Regions from separate parts of the Cupriavidus sp. DF5525 genome, predicted to be linked through region 3. Evidence: predicted binding sites of a transcription regulator. Region 3 holds the regulator's gene; each other region holds the start of a gene.
What was found. Region 3 encodes sigma-54, which starts transcription at its own class of promoters, with help from an activator protein. Its sites were predicted from a motif close to TGGCANGNAANCTGCTTT; they were not measured.

Region 1 (9,864 bases), on a different replicon from region 3:
TTGCGGCTCTCCTGCCACCAGTCTGCTTCGACGAACGGATAGATGCCGGCGAGCCGCGTGGGCTGGGCGCCGTACAGACGCACGCCGACGCCGGTGGCGCTGGAATCGCCGGGCATGGCCTGCGGCGGCGTGCCGCCACTGACCGCGGGCATGCCGGGCTGGTAGGCCAGTTGCACGCGCGGCTGGATCGTCAGGCCGCCCGCGCGCGGCACGACCGCATCCATGGCCAGCGCCATGGTACGCACGCGGCTATCGGCAAACCCGCCAGCGGTGGTGGTGTCGTCGAGGTGCAGCAATATGCGGCGCGGGCGCTCTGACATCGCGACGGTTTCGCGATCGAAGGCGGCAAGACCCGGGGCATCGTCGTCCGGCCCGGGGCCGACGGCAAGCGGCAATGACGATGATGGGGAAGGCGGCGGTAGCGCCGCATACTCGACGGTGACGGGTTCGGCAAGCCGGGCCGGCGCGTCCGGCGAATTGGTGCCGGCCACCAGCAGGTCAGGCACATCGGCCGGTGCCTGTTGCACCGGCGGGGGAAGATCCCAGCCCCAGCCCGATACTCCCTGGCCGTGGCTCTCGGGCACCGCGTCATCCGCACGGGCCAGCGCACACATCAGCATGGCAAGGATGCAGCAGCACTGCAGGTGATGCAGGCCGTGTCCCGGGTGCGCGGCACATGGGTGCCAACCGGGGCAAGTCCCCGCCTCCCTCTCACTCGACGATGACAAGCGCATCATGGCAACCACCTTCGGGACGTTATATGCAGCCTGCCCGATGAGCTTGAGCATAGGTCAAATGCCCTGCGAGCGTTAGCGTCGAATGTGCGGACGCGCGCGCCGCGGCGGCAGGCGTCAGTGGAGTAAATCGCTGGGGGATCTATCCGAAAATCACGCCCTTTCGTCAATAATGGCGCTAATGACAAATCCTCCAAGCATTGCCCGGCTTGCAGGCGCCGGGAGGAGACCTTATGGCGCTGTGGCAACGAGCGCGCCAGCGTGGATTCCCCGGCGCCGGGAGCGCGCCGACGCCCGCGCGCGGCAGCAGCCTGAAACGCAAGCTGGCGATCGCCACCGCGATCGGCGGACTGTGCACCGCGATGCTACGACATCTCCGAATACCGCCTGGTGTTGGACGCCGCCAACGTGCTGTCTGCGGAACGCGGGCCAGCCAACAGCGTGCTGGGCGAGCCACCCTCTGACAATAGCGCCGCGCGCGAACGCCTGGTGCGCGCACGCGCGCAGATCGACGAGATTGCCGCGCGCCCGCCGCAGGAGCCCCAGATGGACGAGATCCGGCGCGCGATCGAAAAGATGTTCCTGCCGCTGCTGCGCGCCGGCGGCGGAAATGCGGCCGCTGTTCGATGCGCTGGATATCCTGCGCCGCAAGCTGCGCGAGCACGCCTCGCTGACCGCGCAGCTTGAGCAACAGGCCCCGTACCGACAGCCTGACCGGCCTGCTGAACCGGCGCGCACTCGAACTGGTGGCCACGCAGTACGCGGCGCACGAGCGCGCCAGCCTGGTGCTGATCGACGTCGACCGCTTCAAGCAGATCAACGACCGCCGCGGCCATGCCGCGGGCGACCAGGTACTGCGTGACATGGCCGCGCTGATGCGCGCGCTGGTGCCGCCGGAAAGCGTGCTGGCGCGCTTTGGCGGCGAAGAATTCGCACAACTGCGTGCGCGAGGCCAGAGCCTGGAAGGCGCGCCGGCGGCCTGACCCGCTGCGCCGCCGCCGGATCTCAGCGATGCGGCAAACAAGAAAACGCGGACGAAAAAAACCCGCATCGCTGCGGGTTTCTTCCAGATATCCGAGGCAACTGCCCCGGCATCGAATGGGCGGGTGTCTGGCCTGAAACGAAGAAAGGCTCGCTTGCGCGAGCCTTTCTTAAAAATTGGTGCCCAGAAGAGGACTCGAACCTCCACAGTGTTGCCACCGCTAGGACCTGAACCTAGTGCGTCTACCAATTCCGCCATCTGGGCTTCGTTTCGCTGCTTTGCTGCCGCGATCCGAAGAACGACATTATGCTGAGCACAGCGGACACTGTCAACACCCCCTCGCGAAAAAACTTTGCCGTGCCAACCGCTACGCCGCACCGCCGCCGCGCAGGAAATCCACCTGCGCCGGCCGCTCCGGCAGGTGCAGCGTCGCCGTCGCCGCCGGCGTGCTGGCGATGACCTTGCCCGCACGCAGCACCCGCAGCCGCGTGGCGCGCAGGCGGATCGCCTCCACCGGGTCGCGCGCCTGCAGCAGCACCAAGTCGGCGCGGTTGCCCGGCGCGATGCCGTAGCCCTCCAGGCCCAGGATCTGCGCCGGCGTGCCGGTGACCGCGGTAAAGCAGGCGCGCATCGCCTCCTGCCCGGTCATCTGCGCGACGTGCAGGCCCATGTGCGCCACTTCCAGCATGTCGCCCGAGCCCAGGCCGTACCAGGGGTCCATCACGCAATCGTGGCCGAACGCCACCGGCACGCCGGCCGCCAGCAGCTCCGGCACGCGGGTCATGCCGCGGCGCTTCGGGTAGGAGTCGTGCCGGCCTTGCAGCGTGATGTTGATCAGCGGGTTGGCGATCGCCGCCACGCCGGCCTCGCGCATCAGCGGGATCAGCTTGGACACGTAGTAGTTGTCCATCGAATGCATCGAGGTCAGGTGCGAACCCGCCACCCTGCCCTGCAGCCCGAGCCGCATTGTCTCGCTCGCCAGCGTCTCGATATGGCGCGACAGCGGGTCGTCGCTCTCGTCGCAATGCATGTCGACGCGCAGGCCGCGGTCGGCGGCAAGCTCGCACAGCAGCCGCACCGACTCCGCGCCCTGCGCCATGGTGCGCTCGAAATGCGGGATGCCGCCGACCACGTCGACGCCCATGTCGAGCGCGCGCTTCAGGTTGTCGAGCGCACCGGGCGCGCGCAGCACGCCGTCCTGCGGGAACGCCACCAGTTGCAGGTCGAGGTAGGGGCGCACGTGCTCGCGCACGTGCAGCAGCGCTTCCACCGCCAGCAGCCGCGGGTCGCAGATATCGACATGCGAGCGGATCGCCAGCAGCCCACGCGCCACGGCCCAGTCGCAGTAGGCCAGCGCGCGTTCGACGATGGCCTCCTGCGTCAGCATCGGCTTCAGTTCGCCCCACAGCGCAATGCCTTCGAGCAGTGTGCCCGACTGGTTCACGCGCGGCAGGCCGTACGACAGCGTGGAATCCATATGGAAGTGCGCGTCGACGAAGGGCGGCGTCACCAGCTGGCCCGCCGCGTCGATCTCCTCGCCCGCGCTTGCGGCAAGCGCCGGCTCCACCGCGGCGATGCGCCCGCCCGCAATGCCGATATCGATATCGGTACGGCCATCGGGGAGATTGCAGTGCCGCAGGATCAGGTCGAGCATGGGGTGTCTCTCAGGGCTGGATGCACGGCGATATTCTCATGGCGCGGGATCACGCGCCACGTGCGATCGATCCGGGCCTCACGCCTGTCCGTCGGAGAGCGCGGCAAGGGCCGCGGCCTCGGGCGCCAGCCCGCAGCCGCGCAGCAGCAGCGCCACCAGGTGCTCGGTGGCCTGCGCGTAGTCCTGCCGCCCCAGGCGGCTGACGCCGAGCACGGCACAGACCTGCGCTTCAAAGTCCGCGTACGTCTGCGTGGCCGCCCAGATGGTGAAGAACAGATGCTGCGGATCGACCGGCGCCATCTGCCCGCTGTCGATCCAATGCTGCACCACCGCCGCCTTGCGCGACACCAGTTCGCGCAGCGCATGCCGCAGGATCTCGCCGATCTCGGGCGCGCCGTGCAGCAGCTCGTTGGCGAACACGCGCGATGCGTCCGGATGGCTGGCGGACAGCCGCATCTTGGCGCGGATGTACTGCTCCAGCGCCACCTGCGGCGGCAGCTCGGCGCGGATGATGTCGGTCTCGGACAGCCACAGCTGCAGCGTGTGCGCGAGCACCGCGCGGTACAGCGCCTGCTTGGTGCGGAAATAGTAATGCAAATTGGACTTGGGCACGCCCGCGCGCATCGCGATCTCCGCCATGGTGGCCCCGGCAAACCCGGCGCGCGCGAACACATGCTCGGCCGCGCACAGGATCATGGCCTGGTTCTCCTGGCGAATGCGGCCGCCCGCGGCAGCGCGTACGGGCAGCGCTCGCCGCGGCGCGGCGCGCGCGGGCGCGGGCGCGTCCATCAGCGTGTGCCGTAGAGGCGGTCGCCGGCGTCGCCCAGGCCGGGCACGATGTAGCCGTGCTCGTTGAGTGTTTCGTCGATGGCCGCGGTGACGATGCCCACCTCGGGATGCGCGGCGCGCAACGCGCGCAAGCCCGGGCGCGAGGCGATCAGGCACACGTACTTCATCGTCGTGACCCCGGCCTCTTTCAGGCGGTTGAGCGCGGCGATGGCCGAGTTGCCCGTGGCCAGCATCGGGTCCACCACGATCACCATGCGCTCGTGGATGTCCTCGGGCATCTTGAAGTAGTACTCGATCGGCTCCAGTGTCTCGGGGTCGCGGTACAGCCCGATATGCCCGACGCGCGCCGCCGGCAGCAACTCCAGCATGCCGTCGATAAAGCCGTTGCCCGCGCGCAGGATCGACACCAGGCACAGCTTCTTGCCGGAGAGCACGCGCGACTGCGTCGACGCGATCGGGGTGCGGATGGCGATGGTCTCCATCGCCAGATCGCGCGTGGCCTCATAGGTAAGCAGCTGCGCGATTTCGCGCACCAGCCGGCGGAAGTTGTCGGTGGTGGTTTCTTCGCTGCGCACCAGCGTGACCTTGTGCTGCACCAGCGGGTGGTCCACGACCAGCACGCCGGGCATGCCGGCAGGATCGGCCGCGGTGTCGGCAACCACAGCGACATCGGCGGGAACAGCGGACATGTCATTCATGGGACGCTCCTGATGGCCACGTTTCACACGCAATTCCTTGCCGGCGCCGCGGCTGGCGCAGCGCCGGTCCTGCCGCGGGCGCCCCCCCGGGCGCCCGTGCGTCAGAACACCGTACCGTCGCTGATGATGCTGAACGGCGGCGGCCCGCCCGGGCGCCGCTTGGCCGCGATGCGCCGGCCGGCTGCCCAGGTGCCGCCTTCCAGCACGCGCGCCAGCGGGAAGTCCGCTTCCGCCAGGCCCAACGCCTCGCGCACGCCATCGGCCACCAGGTCGAGCCCGGTCACGGTCAGCGCGCGCCATTCGACGATCACCGGCTCGTCCACCGCATGCGGCTCGGCAGCGAAGTTCGGGTCGCGCGGCACCATCAGCTCGAAGTCGTACAGCAGGCCGCCGTTGCGGTATTCGGGCAAGCCGGTCAGTGCGTCCAGCCCGGTCACGGTCAGGCCCGCGTCTTCCAGCGGCTCCAGCAGCGAGTAGGTCAGCCACTGCGTCAGCTTGTGGAACGGCACCAGCCCGCCCGGCGCGGCCGGATGGCGCCAGCAGTCGCCCAGCGACACGCCTTCGATGCAAATGCGGCCCGGCCACACCGGCCCCAGGCCCACCAGCAGCGTGCGCAGCAGGAAGCTGGCGTCGAGCCGCTCGTTGACCGCGTGCGCCTTCAGGTAGTCGAACAGGTTGCCCAGTCGCGCCGGCCGGCCGAACAGCGCCGGCGTCGCCTCCATCACCTCGCCCAGCTGGCGCAGCAGCCCGGCGCGCCCTTCCAGCCCCACCAGCGGGTTGTGCTGCGCGACCTGGAAGGCGTGCGCGATGCTGTCGGCGTCGATGCGCTGCAGCCGTTCGGCATCCGCGCGCAGCGGGTCGCCGGGCGCGGCCGAGAAGCCGCCGCGCGCGAACAGCACGAAGCTGGCCACGCCGAGGCCTTCGGAGCGGGTCAGCACCAGGTCGCTCGACGGGTCGCGATAGCGCCAGTCAGGGCCGGCGCCGGCATCCAGCAGTACGCTCGGAATCACCAGGTCGATGCCGATGCGGGCGCGCTCTTCGCGATGATCCGGCCCGCTCAGGCCGGCGCGCTCGCACAGCACCTGCCAGCGGTCCGCGCGCTGCTCGATGCCACCGCTTTCAAAGTGGCGCCAGCGGCTGTGATAAGGCACCTGCAGGTCCGGGTAGCGCTGCCGGATGGTGCTGGCGACGTAATCGGCAATCGCATGCACGCGGTCGGGATGCCAGGTAAACAACGTCGACGCGCCGCTGGCCACGTGCTCCGTGACTGCCGCGCAATGCGTGCGCACCGCCTCGGCGCACAGCAGCGCCGAGGCGGGATGCCCTTCCGGCACCGGGCTCAGCCAGCCGGCGCCCGGCCGCATTTCCTCGCCTGCTCCCCGACGGTCCATGCCGCCACGATCCTCTTCGGGATACATTGTCATTCGTTCAACCCCCTGCCCTTTGCCAGGGCCAGTTCGTCGGCATCCGGCGGCGTGTAGCGCGTAAAGTAGCCGGCGGCCACCTTGGCATCGATCTCCACGCGCGCGTCGGCGGGGATCAGGGCTTCGGGGATCGCCACCTGCTCGACTACCTCGATGCCCTGCGCCACCAGCGCGCCGTGCTTCATGTTACTCATCGACGCCCAGCGGTCGATGCGGCGGATGCCCAGCCAATGGAACACATCCGGCATCAGTTCCTGGAAACGCATGTCCTGCACGCCTGCCACGCATTCGGTGCGGGCAAAGTAAGTCTCGGCGCGGTCACCGCCCGCCTGCCGCTTGCGGGCGTTGTAGACCAGGAACTTGGTCACCTCGCCCAGCGCGCGGCCCTCCTTGCGGTTGTAGACCACCAGCCCGACGCCGCCCTGCTGCGCCATCTCGATGCACACCTCGATGCCATGCGCCAGATACGGCCTGCAGGTACAAATGTCTGACCCGAACACATCGGATCCGTTGCATTCATCGTGCACGCGGCACGCCACCCGGGTCTCGGGCTTGCCGAGCTGGCTGACGTCACCGAAAAAGTACAGCGTCATGCCGCCGATGGGCGGCAGGAACACTTTCAGGTCGGGACGGGTCACCAGTTCCGGGAACATGCCGCCGGTCTGCTCGAACAGGCTGCGCCGCAGCACGCTCTCCTTGATGCCGAAGCGGGCCGCGAGCCCGGGCAGGTACCACACCGGGTCGACCGCCGCCTTGGTCACGCGCACGTCGCCGTTGGCGTAGAGGATGTTGCCGTCAGGCGTGAGCCGGCCCGCGGCGATGGCAGCGCCCAGCTCCGGCATATTGATATGCGCGCGCGTGACGGCGATGGTCGGGCGGATATCGACGCCGGCGGCGATGCGGTCGGCAAACACGGTGGACACCAGATGCCCCCACGGGTCGAGCGAGACAATCTTGCCCGGATCGCCCCATTGCGGGTGCGGCCCGATGGCCTCGGCCGGCGCGGTATCGGTCAGGTCGGTACGGTGGTCGCGCTGCAGCGAGCCCGCGGCCACCGCCAGCGCCCGATAGATGGCATAGGCGCCGGCATGGGTGCCGATCACATTGCGCTGCGCGGGGTTCGCCAGGCTGGCGATCACCGGTCCGCGCTCGGCCGCAGTCGGGGCGCCCCAGTGGATCGGCTCGGCCGGCTTGTCGCGGCGCGCGTGCGAGGTGAGGACGATATGGTCGGACATGGCTCCCTCGGTTCCCGATGGAATCCTGACCAAATGGTCAGGTTTACGATTCCATACTAGGCAACCTTCATGCCATCGCCCAATGCCCGTTTACGCGAGTTTTGCCGCCATGTGTATGACGGCGTACGCAAGTCCGGGGCAGCGGCATGCACACGCCACGTGCCTGGCGCATGACATCCGCGGTGCGCACGCACCAGCAAGAAGCGGCGCACGGCCTGCAGGCGCGGCGCCACATCGCGGGCACAGTGGGGCACAGTCTGTCGCTGCAAGCTGCGCACGAGGAGTGATGCGCAGCACTTGCAAGCGTTACACGGTGGGACGGCTGGCCGAGCCGCGGTTGTCGGCCAGCAGCGCGCGCAGCGCCGCCAGCGGGCTGGCACTTTCCACGTAGCGATGGAACAGCGCTCCCGCCACGTTGCTGAGTATCCACGCAGCTGCCATGCCGAGCGCATTCAGCACCGGCTGCCCCGGCGCGAGGTTCGACACCGTGGCATTGACCAGCAGGCACACCGGGAAATGGACCAGGAACAGCGAATAGGAGATCCGCCCGAAGAAGCCGACCACGTGCGCGCGCGGCCAGCGTTCCATCCAGCCGCCGCGGCGTGAGATCGCCAGCAGCAGCGCCGTCGCCAGCGCCACGGCGATGCGCAGGCGGAAGTCGACGATCAGCGCCGCCAGCACCACGGCGCCGAGCACCAGCAGCGCCATCGCCGAGCGGCCCGGGTTCGACGCCCACCAGGCGAGCGTGCCCATGGCGTAGGCGCCAAAGAAGTACACCGCCCAGATATCCCACGCGGCTTCGCGGTTGAACCAGAACAGCGAGGCCACCGCGAGCACGGACACGATGCCGACGCCCGCGCCGGCAGCCGCCCGCCCGCGCGACATGGCGCGCGCCGCCCACAGTGCCGCCAGCAGCAGCGCAAACAGTTGCAGGTCGATGGCCACGTACCAGACCCCGGCCGAGAGGGCATCAACGTCGAGCACGTTGTGCAGCAGCGCCAGGTGCGCGAGGAACTGCATCAGGTGCGGCGGTGCGGGGATCGACTCGTGCACCATCCACTGCCGCGCCAGGGCGGCGCCGGCAATGCTGAGCAGGATTGCCGCGGCGTAGGGCACCACCAGCTTCTGGTAGCGCTGCCACAACGCCAGCAGCGGATGCTGGCGCAGCTCCAGCCGGCCGTACGGCGCGAGGCTGCGTGCGGCGAGGAAACCGCTGATCACCAGGAAGACCTGCACCGCGATGCGGGCGTAGTCATACAGCCAGTCCACCAGGCCGGGCGCCAGCTGGTAGGCGGCGTCCGACATCGGACCATAGAACGCGAGGTGGTGGAGCACGATCAGCTGCGAGCTGACCGCCTTCAGGGCGTCGATGCACGGCAGGCGCGACGGACGGGGGCTCATTGTTATAAGAAGGCGACAAAAGGCACGAAGGCGCGATTCTACCCTGTTGCCCCCTCAACAATGTGGCGAAACATCCACAAATTGCGATTGGTTACATACTCCTCAGCCAGACTCCAATGCCGTGGGCCTGGTCCTCCATGTCTTAACATACAGGCATTTGCTTATGACGAGAATGTTCTTCGCCCAACCTGGGCCCGGGTATACCCTAGCGTCTTTGCCGCATTGCCGGCCGCTTCCGGTTTCTCCTGCATGCCCGCCTTTGCCCTGCCTTCCCTGCTCGCCCGCCTGTTCCGTGCCCGTCGTTCGCTGGCGGCACTGGCCTTTTCCAGCGTCGCCGTTGCCACCGGCGTGGCCGTGGCTGGCGCGCTGACGCCGGCCTCCGCCCAGGCGCAGACCCCCGTGCTCGACAAGATCCGCGAGTCCGGCACCATCGTGCTCGGCTACCGCGAATCCGCGCTGCCGTTCTCCTTTGCCGACGACAAGGGCCAGCCCGCCGGCTACGCGGTCGAGCTGTGCCTGCGCGCGGCCGAGGCGGCGCGCCAGAAGCTGGGCCTGAAGGACCTGAAGGTGCGCTGGATGCCGCTGACGCCGCAGAACCGCATCCCGTCGGTGGTCAACGGGCTGGTGGACCTGGACTGCGCGCCCAACACCAATACGCTCGAGCGCCAGAAGCAGGTTGCGTTCAGCGTCTCGCACTATGTCTCGACGGTGCGCATGCTGGTGCGGGCCGATTCGGGCATACGCTCGCTCGGCGACCTGCGCGGCAAGACCGTGGTCACCAGCGCGGGCTCCACCGGCGACCGCCACGTGCGGCGCCTGAAGGGGCAATACGGCTACCACGACGTCTACGCCAAGGACCACGGCGAGTCGTTCCTGCTGCTCGAGTCCGGCCGCGCCCAGGCCTTCGTGATGGACGACGTGCTGCTGGCTGGCCTGCGCGCCCGCGC
Region 2 (9,864 bases), on a different replicon from region 3:
GCGAGACGACCGCTTCCATGTCAGGCGGCCAACTCAGTGTCGCCCTGGCCTGCGGCGATCAGGCCAGCCAGGTACTCGGCGTCGCGTGCGATGCCGGAGAATCGCCCCGAGCCCCACGTGTGCAGCCAGGGCAGGCCAAGGAAGTACAGGCCGGCGTGCGCGGTCACGCCACGTTCGTGGCCCGGATAACCGCGGCCGTTGAACACCGGCACTTCGAGCCAGCTGAAATCCGGTCGGAAGCCGATACACCAGATGATTGAACCAATGCCGGCTGCCTGGGGATCGAGTTCGGTGCGCTCGGCCGGTGGCGTCCATACGGGCGCATAGGCGCTCGGCGGCGGCGCCTCAATGCCTCGCTCCGCGATGAACTTGTCGATGCTCGCGTTGATGCGGTTGTAAGTCGCATCGGCATCGTCCAGGTTGCGACGCAGGTCCGGCGCAAAACGCAGTTGGCCGTCGAGGTAGTCGTCGAGCACGCCGTAGAGCTCCATGCCCTCAATGGCAAACCTGCGCAGGTCGATATCGCGCCCGCCGTCCCGTCCGGTGACATAGTGATTGGTGTTGTCGCGCACGCCCTCGCGCAGCGGGTGCTCGGTGACCGGCAGGTCGTAGTACTTCATGTCCGCGAGCCAGTCCACAACGTCCCGGCCGCGATAGAAGCGCGCGCAACGCGGCGCCTCGCCGACGGCGAGATACACCTTGCGCCCGGCCAGATGCAGGTCTTCGGCAATCTGCGCGCCCGACTGGCCCGAACCGACCACGAGCACCGCACCGTCGGGCAGCGACTCGGGATTCCTGTATTCGGACGATTGCAGTTGCCGGATCGACGCCGGCAAACGCTCGGCCATGCGCGGCACGATCGGCGTGTGATAACCGCCCGAGGCCACCACCACCTGGTCCGTAGTGAATACGCCCTGGCTCGTCGCCACGGAGAATCCCTCCTGCGCGCGCGACTTCACATGCCGCACCTCGGTATGCTCAAGTATCGGGGCGTCGACCGTCCGGATAAAGCCATCGAGATAGGCGGTGATCTCATCCTTCTTCATGAAGCCATGCGGATCGTCGCCCTGGTAAGGGTAGCCCGGCAGCGCGCATTGCCAGTTGGGCGTCACCAGGCAGAACGCATCCCAGCGTTGCGTGCGCCAGGTATGCGTGACGGCGTGCTTCTCGATGACGAGATGATCGATGCCGGCCTGCTTCAGGAAGTAGCTCATCGATAGTCCGGCCTGGCCGCCGCCGACAATGATGACGCCGTAGTGCCTGGCCTCTGCGGCCTGGCCCGGCTTGGTGTTGATGACGTGGGACATGTTGGATCCTTTGAGGCGAGGAATTTGAAGAACGGCTAGCTGCCAAAGCCGAGAAACTGGACGGTGGCGCCGTCCTGGCCCCGGAACCGCTGCGCGGCGATTTCCAGGATGCTGAGCTGGTCCATCGCAGACGAACACGCGTAGCCATACCTGGCCCGCACCCGCTCGGATGCGGCGCCCAGCGCGATACGCGCGCGCTCAACAAATTCGTCCAGCGAGTACGCCGCCCCTTCGACAAAGTGCTCCGTGACGATGGAGGATGGGGAATAGCAGGCCATCTCGGTCTGGTCAGGCCAGCGGATGCGGAAGTGGGTAACCGGCATGGCAGTTCTCAGGTTGAAGAATCGATCGGCGTGGCCAGGCGCGTCGCCAGGATGAACCCCGCCTCGCGGAAGTCCCACAGCGTGGCCAGTTCGCCGGCGTGCGTGAGCGTGGCGACACGGGAATCATCGATGGCGCCGATCTGGGCGCAGGCGATGCCGCGATCGAGGAAGCGGCGTTCGACCGCCTGCGCATCGTCGTCATCGACAGCCAGCAGGAAGCCATAGCTGGGGAACGCCGTCAGCCATCGCTCCAGCGGCACGCCATCGGGCCGGGGAATGCGCTCCAGCGCGATGCTGGCGCCCACCCCGGAGCATTCGAGCAGCATCAGCGCGGTGCCGAGCGCACCCGCCATGCTGATGTCCTTGGCTGCGGCGCAAAGGCCGTCTTCGGCCAGCACAGGCAAGAGTTCGAGATCCGCGCGCAGCCGTTCGCCTGGTGCGCCCGTGGAGGCGTTCCAGAACGGATATGGCTCCGCGAATGCGCCGCGCAGGTCCACCGCCATCAACAGGCGCTGGCCGGGACGCGCGGCGAAACTCGACAGCAGCTTGCGCGCACGGCCGAGGATGGCCACGGCAAGCTGGCCTTGCTCGCTGCGCGCATTGCTGTGGCCGCCGACGACCGGCACGCCATAGGCGGCAGACGCCGCAGCCATGCCCTTGAGCACCTCGGCGGCGTCGGCGGCGCCATGGCTCCATAGCGCATCGACCACGGCCGTCGGCCTGCCGCCCATCGCATAGATATCGCTGACGTTCACCATGACCGCGCTGTAGCCGGCGAACCACGGCATCGTGCGGATAAAATCGCTGACCAGTCCTTCGATGGCGAACAGCAAGTAGCCGTCGCCATCCCGCAATGCCGCGCAGTCGTCGCCGACATCGACGGCCATGGCCGCGTTGCGCCCGGCGGCGCCAAGCGGCGACAACATGGCCGGGATATCGGTCTTATGCGCAAAGCCGCGGCTGCCGCGCAGGGTGTGTACGAGATCGTCGAGGCTCATCGCACGGCCCTGGCTTCGGCAATCAGGCCCGCGTGCGGGGTATAGCAAGGCGGGTAATGGTTCAGGTCTGCCTGCATCAGGTGGTGAGGCCGCCCGAGCAGCGTCTCCTCGGCCAGGACGTTCCAATGCAAGCGCCTGAACAAGGGCACGTTCTGGCTCTGCACGTGCGCAAGGAAGCGCCGGCAGCCGATCGCGTGGGCGCTGCTCACCGCCAGGCGGATCAGCGTCGCGCCTATCTTGCCCTGGCTTCGGTATGCCGCATCCACCGCCAGGCGCGAGCCGAACCACACGCCCGGCTCGCTTTCGTGGATGCGCACGGTGCCGACCACGGTGCCGGGACGGCCCGGCAACTCCGGCTCGAAGCGCACCGCCACCAGCAGTTGCGCCACATCGTCCACCGCGTCCCGGTCGTCGCCATCGAAGATGCCCTGCTCCACGCAGAACACGGCTTGGCGCAGGCGGTGGGCCTGCTCCGCCTCCCAGGCGTGCTCCGCCCAGCGGATGCGGAACATCGGGATGTCCGGCACCTCGACGCAGAGATCGCTTTTCATGATGTCGCTCCCTCGGCCGCCAGTGCCGCCTCGCGCTCGTAGGTGGCCAGCGACGAGCACGCGCCGCACTTGCCGCAACCTGCCTTGATATCGGACGAGCGCATGCCGGCGGCGCTCAACATGGCGCCGAGCGGCTGCAGGATCGACTGCATGAAGGCCGGCGAGGGAGCCGGGTGGTCCTCCAGCGGCGTGCCGGAGATCGGCACGAAAGGCACCACGAACGGATACACCCCGAGTTCGATCAACTCGCGCGAGATCGACAGGACGGCTTCTGCCGTGTCGCCGAGTCCCGCGAGGATGTACGTGCTGACCTGACCCCTGCCGAACACGGCAACGGCGGCCTTGAAGGCTTCCATGTAGCGGCTCAACGGCACCGACGCCTTGCCTGGCATGATGCGCTCGCGCACCGCCGGCGTGACGACCTCGAGGTGCATGCCGAGCGTGTCGACGCCGGCGGCCTTCATGCGTTCGAACCAGCGGTCGTCGTCGGGCGGCTCGCATTGCGCCTGGATCGGCAGGTCGACCGCGGCCTTGATGGCGAAGGCGCTCTCGCAAAGAACAGCCGCGCCCCGGTCCGGCGTGGGCGGCGTGCCGGTGGTCAGCACCATGTGCCTGACGCCATCAAGCAGCACCGCGGCGCGCGCCACTTCGGCCAGTTGCTCCGGCGTCTTGCGCGCGATCGTGCGGCCCGCCACCAGCGACTGGCCGATCGAGCAGAACTTGCAGGTCTTCTTGCGGCTCTCGTAGCGGATGCAAGTCTGCAGGACGGTCGTGGCCAGCACATCGGCGCCATGCAGCGTGGCGATATGCGAGTATGGGATGCCCTCCAGCGTCTGCAGCGCATAGAAACGCGGCGCCTTCGGAAAGCTGATGCTGGCAATCGGGATGGTTCCGCGCATCAGCGCGCTGCGCCCCGTTTCGTCGGGCGCCTGCGCCACGAACGGCGAGTGCCACGCGGTGCTGGTATGCACCGGCACCATGATGGTCACGCCGTCGATGGTGACCGCCTTGTGGTCGGACGGACCCGCCCCGCCGCGCCGGCTGGCCGCACCGGCATTCGGGTCTTCCAGGCGCAGCCCGACGGACTGCAACTCAGTCATCAATTGCCGGCTCGAAGCCGGCACGGTCGCGCTGGATGTCATCGCGGATGCTCCCATGGAAGTTGGAGAAAGCGCCTGCCATCGGCACCGCCGTCACCGCCGGCCGCTCGTTGATGGCCAGGCTTAGCAGTTCCGGGCGCGCGTAGTGGCCGACCGAATCCATCATTCGCTTGCGCTTGGTGATCAGCGACATGTCGAGGTCGGCGATCACCATGCCCTCGCCCTCGCGCAACGGTGGTGCCAGGTGCTGGCCCTCCGGCGAGATGATTGCGGTGTTGCAGCCGCCACGCAGCGCCTTCTGCAGAACGGGATCGGTGGTTACGGAGGCAATCTGATCTTCGGTCAGCCAGCCGGTGGCGTTAACGACGAAGCAGCCGGATTCCAGCGCGTGGTGCCGGATAGTGACTTCGATCTGCTCGGCAAAGATCGGCCCGACCAGCGAGCCCGGGAACTGGCTGCAGTGGATTTCCTCGTGCTGGGTCATCAGCGCGTAGCGGGCCAGCGGGTTGTAGTGCTCCCAGCACGCCAGCGCGCCGACGCGGCCGATCGCGGTGTCCGCGACCTTCAGGCCGGCCGCATCGCCCTGCCCCCAGATCATGCGTTCGTGGAAAGTGGGCGTGATCTTGCGGCGCTTGACCGCGAGGTTGCCCTCGGTGTCGAAGATAAGCTGCGTGTTGTACAGGCTGCCGTGGTCGCGCTCGTTCACGCCGAGCACCACGACCATGCCGTGCCGGCGTGCGCGCCCGGCGACGGCATCGGTGACCGGGCCGGGCACCACCACGGCCTGCTCGTACAGCCGCATGTGGTCGCTGCCGGAGTGCACCGGCGGCCGTACGAAGGAGAAGTATGGGTAGTACGGCACGAAGGTCTCCGGGAAGACGATCAGTTGCACGCCTTTCCCGGCGGCCTCGTCGATCGCCTCGCAGACCTTGGCCAGCGTGCCTTCGCCGTTCTCGAGGTCGGGCGCGATCTGGACCGCGGCCGCGCGCACAATGCGATTCTGTGACATGGTGGTACCTGCCCTTTTGCTCAGACGGTCCAGGTGTCGATAATCAGCGCGTTCTCCTTGCGATGCAGCAGCTTGAGGTCGAGCACATCGAGCGGATTGATCGGGCGGATGCCTTCGATCAGCGAGGCTTCGCCGTGGCCGTACAGGGCCTGCAGGGCGAAACGGCAGGCGTAGACCTTGCCGCCCTCTTCCATGAACTTGGTGAGCTGCTTGTTGAAGTTCATGTGGCCGGGAAACGCCTCATCGCCAAGCGTCGGAAAGCCGCGCTGAACGCCAAGGTTGACGCCGGGGCCGTACAGCAGGATCGAGGTCTCGAATCCTTTGCGCAGCAGGCGCGTAGCCTGCAGCATGTTGACGAAGCCGATCGAGCCTTCGAAGGCGACGGTGTGGAAGGTCACCAGCGCCTTCTCGCCGGCTTCGGCCTTTACGTCCTCGAATACCTTCTCTTCATAGTCCACCAGGAAATCGCCCTTCTTGTGGGCCGGTTTGCTGACAGCAGGCATGCTTCTCTCCGTTGCGTTGATGGGGCAGTGCGGTCGATCGATCCCATGCCGATCGACCGTTCGGCGTCAGGCCGACGTGCCGATATCAGCAACCGATATGCCACTCAATGCGTGGAGTCATGCGATCAATCGCCAATCAAGTCGACGGCGATAGAATGATCGTCCCAATGATCGCAACGGCTTTCCCCTTGCGTGCCACCTGAGGCGCCCAGCGGTCGCCATGCCGGCCTCGTCACAATGCACTTTGTTGGGCAGGAAGCAGGCGGGCGAGTGCGCGCGCATGGTGCATGAGCACTGATATCGCACCATCATTGAGAACTTCGGATGCAATCGCTTGCGCGGCTTGGTTAGCGATCATTCGGGTGCTACCCTCAGGCACTGAATTCCATCGCATCGCGCAGCGGGAGACCACGGTGTCCAACCTGACCAGTCATTGGGTAAAACGTATCGCCGGCAGTGCCAAGCCTGCCTATCTGCTGATTCCGGACCTGATCGAGGAGGCACTGGCCGACGGCCAGCTACGCGTGCGCGACCGGCTGCCACCGCTGCGCGACCTGGCTGAAGCGCTGCAACTGAATTACACCACCGTGGCGCGCGGCTACAGTGAGGCGAGGAAGCGGGGATTGATCGACACCAAGGCAGGAAGCGGGACTTACGTGCGCGGACGTGCGCCCGCGATGCAGCTGCGCGGCGGCACGGGTGCCGAGATGACCATGAACATGCCGCCGGAGCCGCCCGCGATGACGGCGCGGCTTCGTGCCGCCATGGCGCAGCTGCTGGAGGCTGCCGATCCCTACACGCTGCTGCGCTACCAGGACTTCGGCGGAACCCCGGCCGATCGCTCCGTTGCCGCGAAATGGCTGCGCCGCTGGGTGCCGGCATGCAGCGCGGACACCGTGCTCGTCACGCCCGGCATCCACAGCGCGCTGGTCGCACTGCTGTCGCAGCTCGCACGCCCGGCCCAGACCATCTGTGCCGACGCGCTGGCCTACCCCGGCATCAAGGCCATCGCCGCGCAGCTCAATATCCAGCTACAGGCGCTGCCGGGCGACGAGGATGGCCCGTTCGCCCACGCCTTCGAAGCCATGTGCAAGGCACGGAAGCCAGCGGCGCTCTATTGCAACCCGACCATCCAGAACCCGAGCACGCGCACCATGCCGCAGGCACGCCGCGAGCAGCTCGCCGAAGTCGCGCTGCGCTACAGTGTGCCGATCATCGAGGACGATGCCTACGGCATGCTGCCGCTGCGGGCACCGCAGACGTTTGCCGCGCTCGCCCCGGAAGTCACGTATTACGTCACCGGCTTGTCCAAGTGCCTCGGCGCCGGACTGCGGATCGCATTCCTGAACGCCCCCACTGCCCGGCAGGCACAGCGCCTGGCTGGCACCCTGCGGGCAACGACTGTGATGGCGAGCCCCATCAACACACTGCTCGCGACATCCTGGATCAAGGACGGAACCGTAGACGACATGCTCAAGGCCATCCGGGCCGAAAGCGCGGCGCGGCAGCTGATTGGGCGCCATGTGCTTGAGGGCCTGGCCTATGAGGCGGACCCGGAAGGCTTTCACCTGTGGCTGCCGATCCCGGCGGCTTCAGCATGGAGCCCGTCGGAACTGGCGCTGCACCTGCGCTCGCGCGGCATCGGTGCGGTGTCGGCCGCCGCCTTCTCGACCGACGGCAACCCGCCCGATGCGATCCGTGTCTGCCTGGGCGGCCCGGGCGAGCGTGATGAGATCGAGGAGTCGCTGCGGATCATCGCGGAGACGCTCGACAATCCGCATCACTTGCATTCCGCGATGCTGTAGTCGATCACACCGGCGGCCACAAGGTATCGAAGCCCCTCACTCCAGACTCCGCACCCCCTCCCGGATCGCCTCGGCCAACTCCATCAGCGGCCTGGCCAGCGCAGCCTCGACGGTCTGCGCGTCTTGTTGCGTCGACACGCTGACGTTCAGCACATGGACGCCATAGCCATCGAAGCGCATCGGCGTTGCCATCGCCACGACCTGCGGCTGCCAGCAGGCGACGCAATACCCTTTGTCGTGCACTGACAGGACTGCCGCCTCGATTTCCTTGTGCAGGCCATGCCAGGCCCCTCGCTGGCTCTTGCTTGCAAAGGCGACCAGCATCCGGCTGAGTTCCTCGGGCGCAAGCGTGGCAAGGTACGCGCGTCCCAGCGACGTCAGCGCCATCGGGATGCGCTGCCCGCTCACCACTGTTCGCAGCGACTGCCGCCGGTTGTAGCGGAATGACTCAAGGTAGACCATCTCGTCGCCGTCGGCCACCGCCAGCCCGACATTGATCTTGTGCCGCATCGCCAGCTCGACCATCAGCGGCGTGGCGACCTTCAGCACCTGCGAACTGTCGCGCATGGCGTGCGCCATGCTGAGCACCGGCACGCCCAACCGGTAGGTGCGGAACTGGGGGATGTATTCGAGCATGCCGGTCTCGATCAGCGACTGCGTCAGGCGGCTGACGGTCGAACGCGACAGGCCGGTGCGCTCGGCGATCTCGCTGTTGCCAAGCATCGCGGAGCCGGCACGGAACGCGCGCAGCACGGCGATGCCGCGCTCCAGCGAGCGGTTGGGCGTTGCCTTGCCTTGTCCTGGCTTGATCCGGTCGGTCTTGGGAATGCTGGTCGGCATGACGGGGAATCGCTGCGTGGCGGATGCTTGTGCTGTCGCAGGGAATGCTACGCGATGCGAATGGCCCTGTCAGACCTCGGCCGTCACGGCCCTGCCATGACGGCGCCTCGTGCTAGTGTGCCGCGAGGATCGCCACACCGTCGGCCGCCACCACCCCCTGCCCCGCAGGCAACACGAAGACAGGATTGATCTCGGCCTCCACTAGCGTGTCGCCGAGCGCGGCGACCATCCGCGAAAACGCCACGATGGTGTCGGCCAGCGCATCCACATCGGCTTTGGGGCGGCCACGGAAGCCGGTCAGCAGCGGCGCCGTCTTCAGCGCGCCGATCATCTGCAGCGCGGCCTCGCGCGTCAGGCCGCCATTGGGAGGCAGCAGGCGCAGCGTCGTGTCCTCGAACAGTTCGGCCGTGATACCGCCCATGCCGAGCAGGATCGCCGTGCCCAGCGCGTCGCGGTGCATGCCGAGAATCACTTCCACCCCACCCCTGACCATCTCCTGCACGAGATAGCGGCTCGGCGCGATGCCCGTGGCGGACTGCACGTCCGATGCCATCTTCGCCAGCCTGGCTGCAACCTCCGATGGCGCGACGCTGACCGCGACGCCGCCGACATCGCTCTTGTGCGTGATCTCGGCGGACAGGATCTTCAGTACCACGTTGCTGCCGAACTGCTGCGCGGCGGCCGTCGCCTCTTCGGCATTGCCGACCACGACTTCCCGCGCAACCGGTATGCCGAAGCCGCCAAACAGCGTCTTGGCCGCGGCCTCATCGAGCGAGCCGGTACCAAACCCGCTGAGGTCGGGGACGGGCAGCGGCGGCATGCCTGCGTCATCGTCAATGCCGGCCCTGGCCGCGCGCAGCATCACGTCAAAGGCTACCGTGCACGCCTCCGGCGCAGAGAACGCCGGGACGCCGCGGCGATTAAGCAGCGATGCCACCTCCGGCGCATGCGGGCTGACATAGGCGACCACCGGCTTGTCGCTGCCAGGCAGGCAGTCACGGATCGCATTGGCCATCAGGTCGGGCATGGCCAGGCCCGACGAACCGACGATCACTGCCACGGCGTCATAGCTCGGGCTGTCGAGCAGGATGCGGATCGCAGAGCGCAGCAGGTCGGGTTGCAGGCCGGCGAGGGTGACGTCGATCGGGTTGCGGTCCAGCGCCGCATGGTCGCCCTTCTGGAGCGCGCGCAGTTTTTCTGCGGTCGCGTCGTCCGGCGCGGGTGTTTCGAAGCCGGCCACGCCAAGGCTGTCGGAGACGAGCGTGCCAGCCCCGCCGGTCGAGGTCAGGATCGCGATGCGGTTGCCGCGCAGCGTGCGCCCGGTGGCCAGTGCGGCCGACATGTCGAGCAGGTCTGAGAAGGACTGCGCTCGGATCACGCCGATCTGCTCGAACAGGGCGTCATACATGCGGTCGGCACCGGCGAGCG
Region 3 (9,864 bases):
GCCCTCCTTGCTGCAGGCCGCCATCTTTTCCTGCTGGGTCTTGGGCACGGCCGACTTGTTGGCCGACAGGCATTCCTTCATGAACGCCTTGCGCTCGTCGCCCTTCTTGTCGCCGGCCTGGGTGTTGCAGGCCTTCATCTTTTCCTGCTGCGCGGTCGGGGCCTTGGCTTCCTTGGCGGGAGCGGCCGGTGCCGACGCCGTCTGGGCAAAGGCCACGGACGCCATCAGCGGGGTCACCAGCGCGCACATCGCGATCAGTTTTTTCATGCTTGCTCTCCTGGCTGTGGAAAACATCATGGCCGCGCGGGTATGGGGGCTCGTGGCGGCCTGTGGATGGGCTCGATGCCCATTACAGCACAAAACGTAGGACGTCCCAAGCACGTTGACGGCAGCGCCTGCCGCCGTTGTAAGCAATTGAAAGCGCAGTGCGGAAGGGTCAGAGCAGCCGGCCCTGGCCGCGCGAAACCGCGTCGGCCTGCATCGCCGCGCGCTGGCGGTCCATGAAGTCGCGCAGCGTGTCGATGCCGCGCAGGCGCAGGATGGTGTTGCGCACCGCGGCCTCGACCAGCACGGCAAGGTTGCGGCCGGCCGCAACCTGGATCTTGACCATATGGATCGGCAGGCCGAGCACGTCGAGGTATTGCGAATCGAGCGGCAGACGCTCGAATTCGCCGTCGTTGCGCCGCACCAGCTGCACCACCAGCTTGATCTTCATCTTCCGCCGCACCGCGGTCTCGCCGAAGATGGTCTTGATATCGAGCAGGCCCAGGCCGCGCACTTCCAGCAGGTTCTGCAGCAGCGGCGGGCAGCGCCCCTCGATGAAGTCCGGCCCCAGGCGCACGAAGTCGACCGCATCGTCGGCCACCAGCCCGTGGCCGCGCGAGATCAGTTCCAGCCCGAGCTCGCTCTTGCCCAGGCCCGATTCACCCATGATCAGCACGCCCATGCCGAGGATGTCGAGGAACACCCCGTGCATGGTCACGCGCGGCGCGGAAATGCGCGACAGGTACAGGCGCAGGTGGTCGATCACCGCGGCCGACGACACCGGCGTGGTGAACAGCGGCGTGGACGAGCGCGTGCAGCGCAGTTCCAGGTCGGGCGGCGGCTCCATGCCGTCGGCGATCACCAGGAAGGGCGGCTCGAGCAGGATCAGCTCGCCCATCTGGCGCTTGCGGGTCTCGTCGTCCAGGCGCTGGTAGTAGGTGATCTCGGGCTTGCCGAGCACCTGGATGCGGTTGGGGTGGATCAGGTTCAGGTGACCCACCAGGTCCGCGGCGGAGGTGGCCTCGCGGGCGAATTCCACGTCGAAGGCGCGATCCGCCCCTTCCAGGCCGGCCACCCACGAGAGTTTGAGGTCGGCTGCGTTGTCGTCGAAGATCGACTGGGAGGTGACGCCGGTGAGTTCCATGCGGTATGACTGGTGAGGCGGTGTGCGAAGCGTCTTGCGCCTGCCCGGTCTGGTGCCGGCCCGCTCTGGGGATCAGTGGATCAGGGGTGCCATGCAATCAGCAACTGGTGCACGGCATCGGGCGTGGGCAGGGTTGCCAGCCCTTCGCGCATGTCCCGGTCCGACAGCAGTTGCGCGATTTCAGAAAGGATTTCCAGGTGCTGCTGCGTGGCCTGCTCGGGCACCAGCAGGAAGATCAGCAGCGACACCGGCTTGCCGTCCGGCGACTCGAACGGGATCGGCTCGGCCAGCCGCATGAAGGCGGCCAGCGGCTGCTTCAGGCCCTTGATGCGGCCATGCGGGATCGCCACGCCGGCGCCCAGGCCGGTGGAGCCCAGCGATTCGCGCGCGAACAGGTTGTCCGTCACAGTAGCGCGCGCCACGCCATGGTTGTTCTCGAAGAGGAGCCCGGCCTGCTCGAACACACGCTTCTTGCTGGTGACGCTTACATCGAGGTTGATGTTGCCGGGTGGCAGCAATTTGGCCAAACGATTCATGGGCGATGCGCAGGATTTCAGTTAGCGGGGCGGATCAGCCGTTCCGGCCGGGCAGTGGGCTGCTGCGGGCGGCTGCAAAGTCACTCGACGCCGGGCCGTCAGCCGCCCGCGGGCGTCCGGCCATTATAGAGCAGCGGCTTCCTCCCCATTGTGCAGCGCAGCGCCGGATTCGGGTGCAAAACGACACAAGGTCACGCACCGGGTTGGATGCAAAAAATGCCCGCCTGCCATGTATGGCGCAGCATACACCTTGCCGCCGTCGTTGCGAACACCCTCGCCCAATCGGGTGGTACTAGTTTGCACCGCCGCCACAGCCAGGGCGCTTTATGCTCATTTTCTGGCGCCAGGGCGCAAAAAAGCCGCGTTTGAGCGCGGCTTGCCTGTCTAGTCTCGGATTCGACGGCTCGCTGGGAGCCGCCGGGCACGGTCATTGCTGCATTTGCGCTGCGGCCATCTGATATTTGACCGCCTCGCGGTCGTGGCTTTGCACGCGGTCCTTGTAGCGGATCACCTGACGGTCGAGCTTGTCGACGAGCGCGTCGATTGCCGCATACAGGTCTTCGTGATGCGCTTCAACAAAGATGTCCTTGCCCCTGAGATGTAGATTGATTTCCGCGTACTGGCGCCGGTCCTTTTCTTTGTGATTATCGACAGAGAGCAGCACGCTAACGCCAATGACTTGATCGAAATGCCTGACGATTCGCTCCAGCTTCGTTTCCACGTACTCACGCAATGCCGGCGTGATGTCAAGGTGGTGTCCACTGATCTTGAAGTTCATAGCGCTTCTCCTTCTGAAAGAGCCTCACCAGGCAGGCGGTGGGCTCGGCTACAAAGACTTGCGGAGATTGACTGCGGGGATTTTCAGGGCTTCGCGATACTTGGCAACGGTGCGGCGTGCGACAACGAAGCCTTGTTCGCCCAGCAGTTCGGCAATGCGACTGTCGGAAAGGGGATTCCTCGGGTCTTCGGCTCCTATCAGTTGCTTGATCAAGGCGCGGATGGCCGTTGATGAAGCCGCGCCACCGGTTTCGGTGGACACGTGGCTGCCGAAGAAGTACTTCAATTCGAAAGTACCCATCGGCGTTGCCATGTATTTATTGGTCGTCACCCGGGAGATGGTTGACTCGTGTAAACCCAGTGTATCGGCAATCTCCCTCAAAACCAAGGGGCGCATGGCGATTTCGCCGTGGGTGAAAAAGTTCTTTTGACGCTCGACAATGGCCTGTGAGACACGCAGGATGGTGTCGAACCGTTGCTGGATGTTCTTGATCAGCCACCGCGCTTCCTGCAGCTTCTGCTGCAGGCCGGCCGTGCCCGACTCGCCCTTGGCGCCGCGCAGGATCTGCGCGTACATATCGTTGATGCGCAGCCGCGGCATCACATCCGGGTTGAGTTGCGCGGTCCAGCCGCCGCCGCTCTTGCGCACGAATACATCGGGCACCACGAAATCGGCTTCCGGGCGGCTGTAGGCATGGCCGGGATAGGGCGCGAGCGAGCGGATCAGTTCATGCGCCGCCTTCAGCGCCGCTTCGTCCACCTGCAGCGCCTTCTTCAGCCGCGTGTAGTCGCGCACTGCCAGCAGTTCCAGGTGGTTGGTGACGATGACCAGCGCCAGGTCGCGCTGCGGGTGCTTCAGGCGCCGCAATTGCAGCGCGAGGCACTCGGCGGCATTGCGCGCGCCCACGCCGGGCGGATCGAAGCTCTGCAGCAGCGTCAGGATCGCGTGGACTTCCTCGATCTCGAATTCGAGTTCTTCCGGCAGCTCGGTGCAGATTTCCTCGAGCGACGCGCTCAGGTAGCCGTCGTCGTCCAGCGATTCGATCAGGAAGATCGCCAGGCCCTTGTCGCGCGTCGAGATCTTCAGCGGCGCGAGCTGCTCCATCAGGTATTCGCGCAGCGTCGGCTCGGCGTCGCGCAGCTGCATCGGCGTCTTTTCGTCATCGTCGCCTTGCGGCCGGCGGGCGAAGTCGTCAAGGCTCCAGTCGCTGCCATAGTCGTCGCCGCTGCTGCTGTCGCCGTAGCTGTCATCGTCGCCCGCGGCGTCGGTGCGCGCGTCACCGTTTCCTTGCGGCTCGGCCGGCGCGGGTGCGGGCGCGCTCTGCAGGTTGACCGAGCCGTCGGCGGCCACGCGCAGCGGGCTTTCGATCCAGTCGTTCTCACGTTCGAGCAGGGGGTTTTCCGTCAGCGCCTGTTCGACTTCCTGCTGCAGTTCCAGCGTTGAAAGCTGCAGCAGCCGGATCGACTGCTGCAGTTGCGGCGTGAGTGCCAGGTGCTGGGAGAGGCGGAGCTGTAGCGACGGTTTCATGCGACCTATTTTATGCGCATCTTTCCGTTGTTGGAACGGAAATTGCTATCGCTGATGCGCTCTGATCGCCGCACGCTGTGGGGTATCCCACGCGCTGCCTGAACAAAACCTGCCGTGTGTGGTAGCGCTCGAGACAACGCTTCTGACCACTTTCAGCAGGCCGGTACATCACATGCGGAAGTTCTCGCCCAGGTAGACGCGCCGCACCGATTCGTTGGCGATGATCTCTTCGGGCTCGCCCGCGGCCAGCACCGTGCCTTCGCTGATGATGTAGGCGTGGTCGCAGATGCCGAGCGTTTCGCGCACGTTGTGATCGGTAATCAGCACGCCGATATTGCGCGCCTTCAGGAAGCTGACGATGCGCTGGATCTCGCCCACCGCGATCGGATCCACGCCGGCGAAGGGCTCGTCCAGCAGGATGAAGCGCGGCGACGAGGCCAGTGCGCGCGCGATCTCCACGCGGCGGCGCTCGCCACCCGACAGCGACAGCGCCGGGTTGTTGCGCAGGTGCGCGATCTGCAGGTCGTCGAGCAGCGAATCGAGGCGGCGGTCGATCTCGGCCTTGCCCAGCGGCTTGCCGTTTTCCACCTGCAGCTCCAGCACGGCGCGGATGTTCTCCTCGACGTTGAGCTTGCGGAAGACCGAGGCCTCCTGCGGCAGGTAGGACAGCCCCATGCGTGCGCGCTCGTGGATCGGCAGGCCGCTGATATGGTCGCCGTCGAGCACGATATCGCCCTCGTCCAGCGCCACCAGGCCGACGATCATGTAGAAGGAGGTGGTCTTGCCCGCGCCGTTGGGGCCGAGCAGCCCGACCACCTCGCCGCTCTTCACGTCCAGCGAGACATCCTTGACCACCGTGCGCGTGCCATAGCGCTTCCTCAGGTGGCGCACGACCAGCGTGCTGCCCCCGGCTAGGACGGTGGAGGCTTCGACGAAAGGCTTTTCGGCAATCGTTGCGGTATCGGTCATTGGCTCAGGCATTCATTCAGGCGGCGGCGCAGGGGATGTCGTATGCGGCGCCGGCGTCAGGGTTTGTTGGTCGGCGCGGGCGCGGACTTCAGGTTCAGCGGCGAGCCGCCGGCACCGGGCGCGCCTTGGGCGCCCTGGTCCTGGCGCGGCGACAGCACTGCGCGCACGCGGCCGGAAGGATTGGCGGGCGAGCCCTCGCCGCCGCTACCGGCAGCCGTGTAGAACTCCTTGCGGCTGTCGTAGGTCAGCACCGCGCCGCGGATCTCGTCGACCATCTTGGCACCCTGCAGGCGGGCCATGCGGGCATTGCCGATCAGCTTGGACAGTTCCTGCTTGCCGTCGTATTCGATGCGGTCGCCCCAGCCGTCGATATATTCATCGACACCCTCGCGCTTCTGCCGGATATACGCCTGCTTGCCCGGCTTGGCGGTGGCCACGGCGAACTGATAACCCTCCGGGTCGGTGCGCAGCTCGGCCGCGTCCGACTTCAGGATCATGGTGCCCTTGGTCAGCACCACGTTGCCGGTGAGCGTATAGATCTGCTTGACGTCGTCGTAGCTGGCGTTGTCGGCCTCCAGCACCATCGGCTTGTCGCGGTCCGCGCGCTCGGCAAGGGCGGGCTGGGCCAGCAGCAGGCCGAAGGCCACTGCCGAAGCCAGCAGGGCAGGGGCGGTGCGTCGACGGGACGATGTCGTCAGGAAAGCAGTCATGTTGGCAGGGGTCGCTGGAGGGCGTCTTGGTACGTTTTGGTACGTGTTGGTGGTGCCTGGGGCGGGCGGGGTTCGTTGCAGCCTTGCTGCCAACGGGGCCCCGTGCCGGGATCATCACCGGCCCGGCGACGGTCCGGTGATGATGGTGCCGCGTACATTGCCGAGCAATTGTACTTCGCGGGTGACGTTGTTGAAGATCAGGCCGTTGGCTGTCATCACCGAGGGGCCGCGCGTGAGCTTGACCGCCTTGTCGGTCTTGACGATGTCGTCGTTGAGCAGCAGCTGGAAGTAGCTCGACGCCGCGGTCAACTGCGGGTCCTTGGACGCGTCGGGCCCCTGCTGGCGCAGGATGAAGCCGTTGCCGTACAGGTCGATCACCGAGCCTTCGGCGTTCATGCGGCCGATGTCGGCGCGCGCGGTGACGGGCGGGCGGTCGGGCTGGTAGGCGCGCATCGCGGGACGGGTCACCTCGTAGGTCTGGTCGTCCTCGAAATGGACCATGCGATCGCCGGTGAAGCGGATCTTGGTGCTGCCGTCCGGTGCCAGCTCGGTGGCCGAGAAGCGGTCGATGAAGTAGTCCGGCTCGTGTTTCTTGGTGGTCTGCGCGGCCTGGTCTTCCTTGGGCGAGTTGATCTGGACCAGCCAGAACGTGCTGCCCGCCACGAAGGCCATCAGCAGCAGCGGCAGCAGCCGCATCACGATGCCGCTGAGGGAGGCGAGTAGTGCCTGCATGGTGTCCTTGCTTGCGCCCCGTTCAGATGACCTTGGCGCGGGTCAGGTCGTGGATATGGAGCGCGCCGGTGAGGCGGCCGTCGTCGTCCACCACCAGCAGCTGGTTGATGCGGTTGGCTTCCATCACCTGTACCGCTTCCACGGCGAGCTGGTTCTCGTTGACCACGTGCGGGTTGCGGTGCATGACCTCGCCGATGGGCACGGTCTTCCAGTCGCGCGGGGTTTCCAGCAGGCGGCGCAGGTCGCCGTCGGTGAAGACCCCGATGGCGTGGCCGTCGGGGTCAACCACCGCGGTCATGGCCATGCCCTTGCGGGTAATTTCCATCAGTGCCTGCGCCAGCGGGGTGTTCTCGCGTACCTCGGGCACGGCGTTGCCGGTGCGCATCACGTCGCGCACGTGCGTCAGCAGCTTGCGCCCCAGCGCGCCGCCCGGGTGCGAGCGGGCGAAGTCTTCCTCGCCGAAGCCGCGCGCGTCCAGCACCGCCACTGCCAGCGCGTCGCCGAGCGCCAGCGCCGCGGTGGTGCTTGCCGTTGGCGCCAGGTTCAGCGGGCAGGCTTCCTTTTCCACGGCGGCGTCCAAGTGCACATCGGCCAGCTTGGCCAGGTTGGACTCGGGGTTGCCGGTGACCGAGATCAGCCGGGCGCCGATGCGCTTGACGATCGGGATGATCGACAGCAGCTCGCCGGTCTCGCCGGAATTGGAAAAGGCGATCAGCACGTCGTCGCGCGTGACCATGCCCAGGTCGCCATGGCTGGCCTCGGCCGGGTGCACGAAGAACGCGGGAGTGCCGGTGGAGGCCAGCGTGGCCGCCACCTTGCGCCCGATATGACCGGACTTGCCGATGCCGGAGACCACTACGCGCCCGTTGCATTGCAGGATCAGCTGCACCGCGTGGGCAAAGTCAAGGGTCAGGCGGCCCGAAAGTGCGGAAACCGCATCGGCTTCGGTCTGGAGGGTATTGCGCGCGAGCCGGAGTGCTCGATCCGCATCGAAATTGGCTATCATGGCGACGAAGTATACCAACGAATGCGACGGCGCCTTGGTCGCCTCCGGGCGCCCCGCCGCGCTTGCCGTGTTGCCCCGGCAGGGTGCCCGTGCCGGGTCGGACGCGTGCCTGGCCGGTCACCCCGCTAGCCTGGCTTCCCTATCGCCTGACTGCCTGACCGCCCGACCGCCTGAAACACGCCTGATGCATTCTCCGCTGGAACTGACCCTGGTGCTGCTGGCCGCTGCCGTATTCGGCGTGGTCGCTTTCCGTATGCTGCAGTTGCCGCCAATGCTCGGCTACCTCGCCGTGGGCATCCTGATTGGCCCGCATGCGCTCGGACTGGCCAGCGACACCGCGCAGACCAAGTACCTGGCCGAATTCGGCGTGGTCTTCCTGATGTTCTCGATCGGCCTGGAGTTCAGCCTGAGCAAGCTGCGCTCGATGAAGCGCCTGGTGTTCGGGCTGGGCGGCTCGCAGGTGGTGCTGTCGATGCTGGCGGTGGTGGCGGCGAGCTGGGCCTTCAACTGGCTGTTTGCGCTGTCGTGGCAGGCCTCGGTGGCGCTGGGCGGGGCGCTGGCGATGTCCTCCACGGCGATCGTGTCCAAGATGCTGTCCGAGCGCATGGAGCTGGAAAGCGAGCACGGCCGCAACATCATCAGCATCCTGCTGTTCCAGGACCTGGCCGTGGTGCCGCTGCTGATCGTGATCCCGGCGCTGTCGCAGGACCCGGGCGACCTGGTGAAGGCCCTGGCCCTGGCCACGGTCAAGATCGTGGTCGCACTGAGCGTGATCTTCTTCCTCGGCCAGCGCCTGATGAGCCGGTGGTTCCATGTGGTGGCAGCGCGCCGCTCGCAGGAACTGTTCATGCTGAACCTGCTGCTGGTCACGCTGGGCATGGCGGCGCTGACCGAGCGGCTCGGGCTGTCGATGGCGCTGGGCGCGTTCATGGCCGGCATGCTGATCTCCGAGACGCCGTACCGCCACCAGGTGGAAGAAGACATCAAGCCGTTCCGCGACGTGCTGCTGGGCCTGTTCTTCGTCACCATCGGCATGCTGCTCAATATCCGCGTGGTGCTCGACCACCTGTGGCTGGTGCTGGCGCTGCTGGTGGTGCCGGTGGTGTTCAAGCTGGTGCTGATCACGGTGCTGGCGCGGCTCTTTGGCTCGCGCCAGGGCGTGGCCATCCGCACCGGGCTCGGGCTGGCGCAGGCGGGCGAGTTTGGCTTCGTGCTGCTGAACCAGATCGACGGGCTCAACCTGGTCGACCCGGTGCTGATCCAGGTGATCCTGGCGTCGATGCTGCTGTCGATGCTGGCGGCGCCCTTCCTGATCCAGTACAGCGACGCCGTGGTGCTGCGCTTTGCCGCCAACGAATGGCTGATGCAGTCGCTGAACATGACGCGCATCGCCGCGCAGAGCCTGCAGACCGAGAAGCACGCGATCATCTGCGGCTTCGGCCGCAGCGGGCAGAACCTGGCGCATATGCTCGAGCGGGAGGGCATCACCTACGTCGCGCTCGACCTCGACCCCGACCGCGTGCGCGAGGCCGCCGCCGCCGGCGATACCGTGGTCTACGGCGATGCCGGCAGGCGTGAGGCGCTGATCGCCGCCGGCATCCACCGCGCCGCCGCGCTGATCGTCACCTACGCCAACACGCCGTCGGCGCTCAAGGTGCTGCACCACGTGCAGGAACTGGCGCCGGCGCTGCCGGTGATCGTGCGCACCGTCGACGATTCCGAACTGGACACGCTGCAGAAGGCCGGCGCCACCGAGGTGGTGCCCGAAATCATCGAAGGCAGCCTGATGCTGGCCTCGCACGCGCTGGTGCTGCTGGGTGTGCCGATGCGCCGCGTGGTGCGCGGCGTGCAGGAGGCGCGCGACGCGCGCTACAGCCTGCTGCGCGGCTACTTCCATGGCCGCGACGATGACGACGACATGGTCGAGCGCGATTCGGTGCGGCTGCATTCGGTATCGCTCGGGCCGCAGTCCACCGCGGTCGGGCGGCGCCTGGGCGTGCTGGGCCTGGAGCGCATCGGCGTAGAGGTGACCGCGGTGCGCCGGCGCGGCATCCGCGCCTTCGACCCCGAGCCCGAGACCGTGCTGGAGCCGGGCGATATCGTCGTGCTGCGCGGCCCGCCTGAAGCGCTGGAAGCGGCCGAAACGCGCATCCTGAACGGTTGAGACAGCCGCCCGCCGGTATCAATGCGGACGCGTT

Region 1: ABNX08_RS28015 (GTP cyclohydrolase II) is a predicted target of sigma-54. The motif match lies at 7,574-7,591, and genes of this name have one in related genera.
Region 2: ABNX08_RS32790 (MSMEG_0572/Sll0783 family nitrogen starvation response protein) is a predicted target of sigma-54. The motif match lies at 6,028-6,045, and genes of this name have one in related genera.

The regions. Positions count from the first base shown of each region.
Region 1 covers NZ_CP168266.1:1,469,755-1,479,618, forward strand. The annotation lists gene ABNX08_RS27975 (hypothetical protein) at 1-737, opposite strand, end outside; gene ABNX08_RS27980 (hypothetical protein) at 1,125-1,421, shown strand; gene ABNX08_RS27985 (GGDEF domain-containing protein) at 1,418-1,717, shown strand; tRNA gene ABNX08_RS27990 (tRNA-Leu) at 1,894-1,980, opposite strand; gene ABNX08_RS27995 (amidohydrolase family protein) at 2,084-3,370, opposite strand; gene ABNX08_RS28000 (TetR/AcrR family transcriptional regulator) at 3,449-4,159, opposite strand; gene upp (uracil phosphoribosyltransferase) at 4,159-4,857, opposite strand; gene ABNX08_RS28010 (URC4/urg3 family protein) at 4,959-6,281, opposite strand; gene ABNX08_RS28015 (GTP cyclohydrolase II) at 6,278-7,516, opposite strand; gene ABNX08_RS28020 (acyltransferase) at 7,823-8,917, opposite strand; gene ABNX08_RS28025 (amino acid ABC transporter substrate-binding protein) at 9,167-9,864, shown strand, end outside.
Region 2 covers NZ_CP168266.1:2,533,778-2,543,641, reverse strand. The annotation lists gene ABNX08_RS32825 (Pnap_2097 family protein) at 1-19, opposite strand, end outside; gene ABNX08_RS32820 (MSMEG_0569 family flavin-dependent oxidoreductase) at 21-1,307, opposite strand; gene ABNX08_RS32815 (MSMEG_0570 family nitrogen starvation response protein) at 1,343-1,630, opposite strand; gene ABNX08_RS32810 (sll0787 family AIR synthase-like protein) at 1,639-2,628, opposite strand; gene ABNX08_RS32805 (MSMEG_0567/Sll0786 family nitrogen starvation N-acetyltransferase) at 2,625-3,179, opposite strand; gene ABNX08_RS32800 (MSMEG_0568 family radical SAM protein) at 3,176-4,279, opposite strand; gene ABNX08_RS32795 (Nit6803 family nitrilase) at 4,272-5,288, opposite strand; gene ABNX08_RS32790 (MSMEG_0572/Sll0783 family nitrogen starvation response protein) at 5,309-5,791, opposite strand; gene ABNX08_RS32785 (PLP-dependent aminotransferase family protein) at 6,205-7,596, shown strand; gene ABNX08_RS32780 (IclR family transcriptional regulator) at 7,633-8,436, opposite strand; gene ABNX08_RS32775 (acetate--CoA ligase family protein) at 8,549-9,864, opposite strand, start outside.
Region 3 covers NZ_CP168265.1:356,586-366,449, forward strand. The annotation lists gene ABNX08_RS01780 (PsiF family protein) at 1-267, opposite strand, end outside; gene hprK (HPr(Ser) kinase/phosphatase) at 437-1,408, opposite strand; gene ptsN (PTS IIA-like nitrogen regulatory protein PtsN) at 1,489-1,944, opposite strand; gene hpf (ribosome hibernation-promoting factor, HPF/YfiA family) at 2,372-2,722, opposite strand; gene ABNX08_RS01800 (RNA polymerase factor sigma-54) at 2,771-4,249, opposite strand; gene lptB (LPS export ABC transporter ATP-binding protein) at 4,418-5,218, opposite strand; gene lptA (lipopolysaccharide transport periplasmic protein LptA) at 5,275-5,928, opposite strand; gene lptC (LPS export ABC transporter periplasmic protein LptC) at 6,043-6,660, opposite strand; gene ABNX08_RS01820 (KpsF/GutQ family sugar-phosphate isomerase) at 6,683-7,666, opposite strand; gene ABNX08_RS01825 (monovalent cation:proton antiporter-2 (CPA2) family protein) at 7,851-9,830, shown strand; gene ABNX08_RS01830 (ribbon-helix-helix domain-containing protein) at 9,849-9,864, opposite strand, start outside.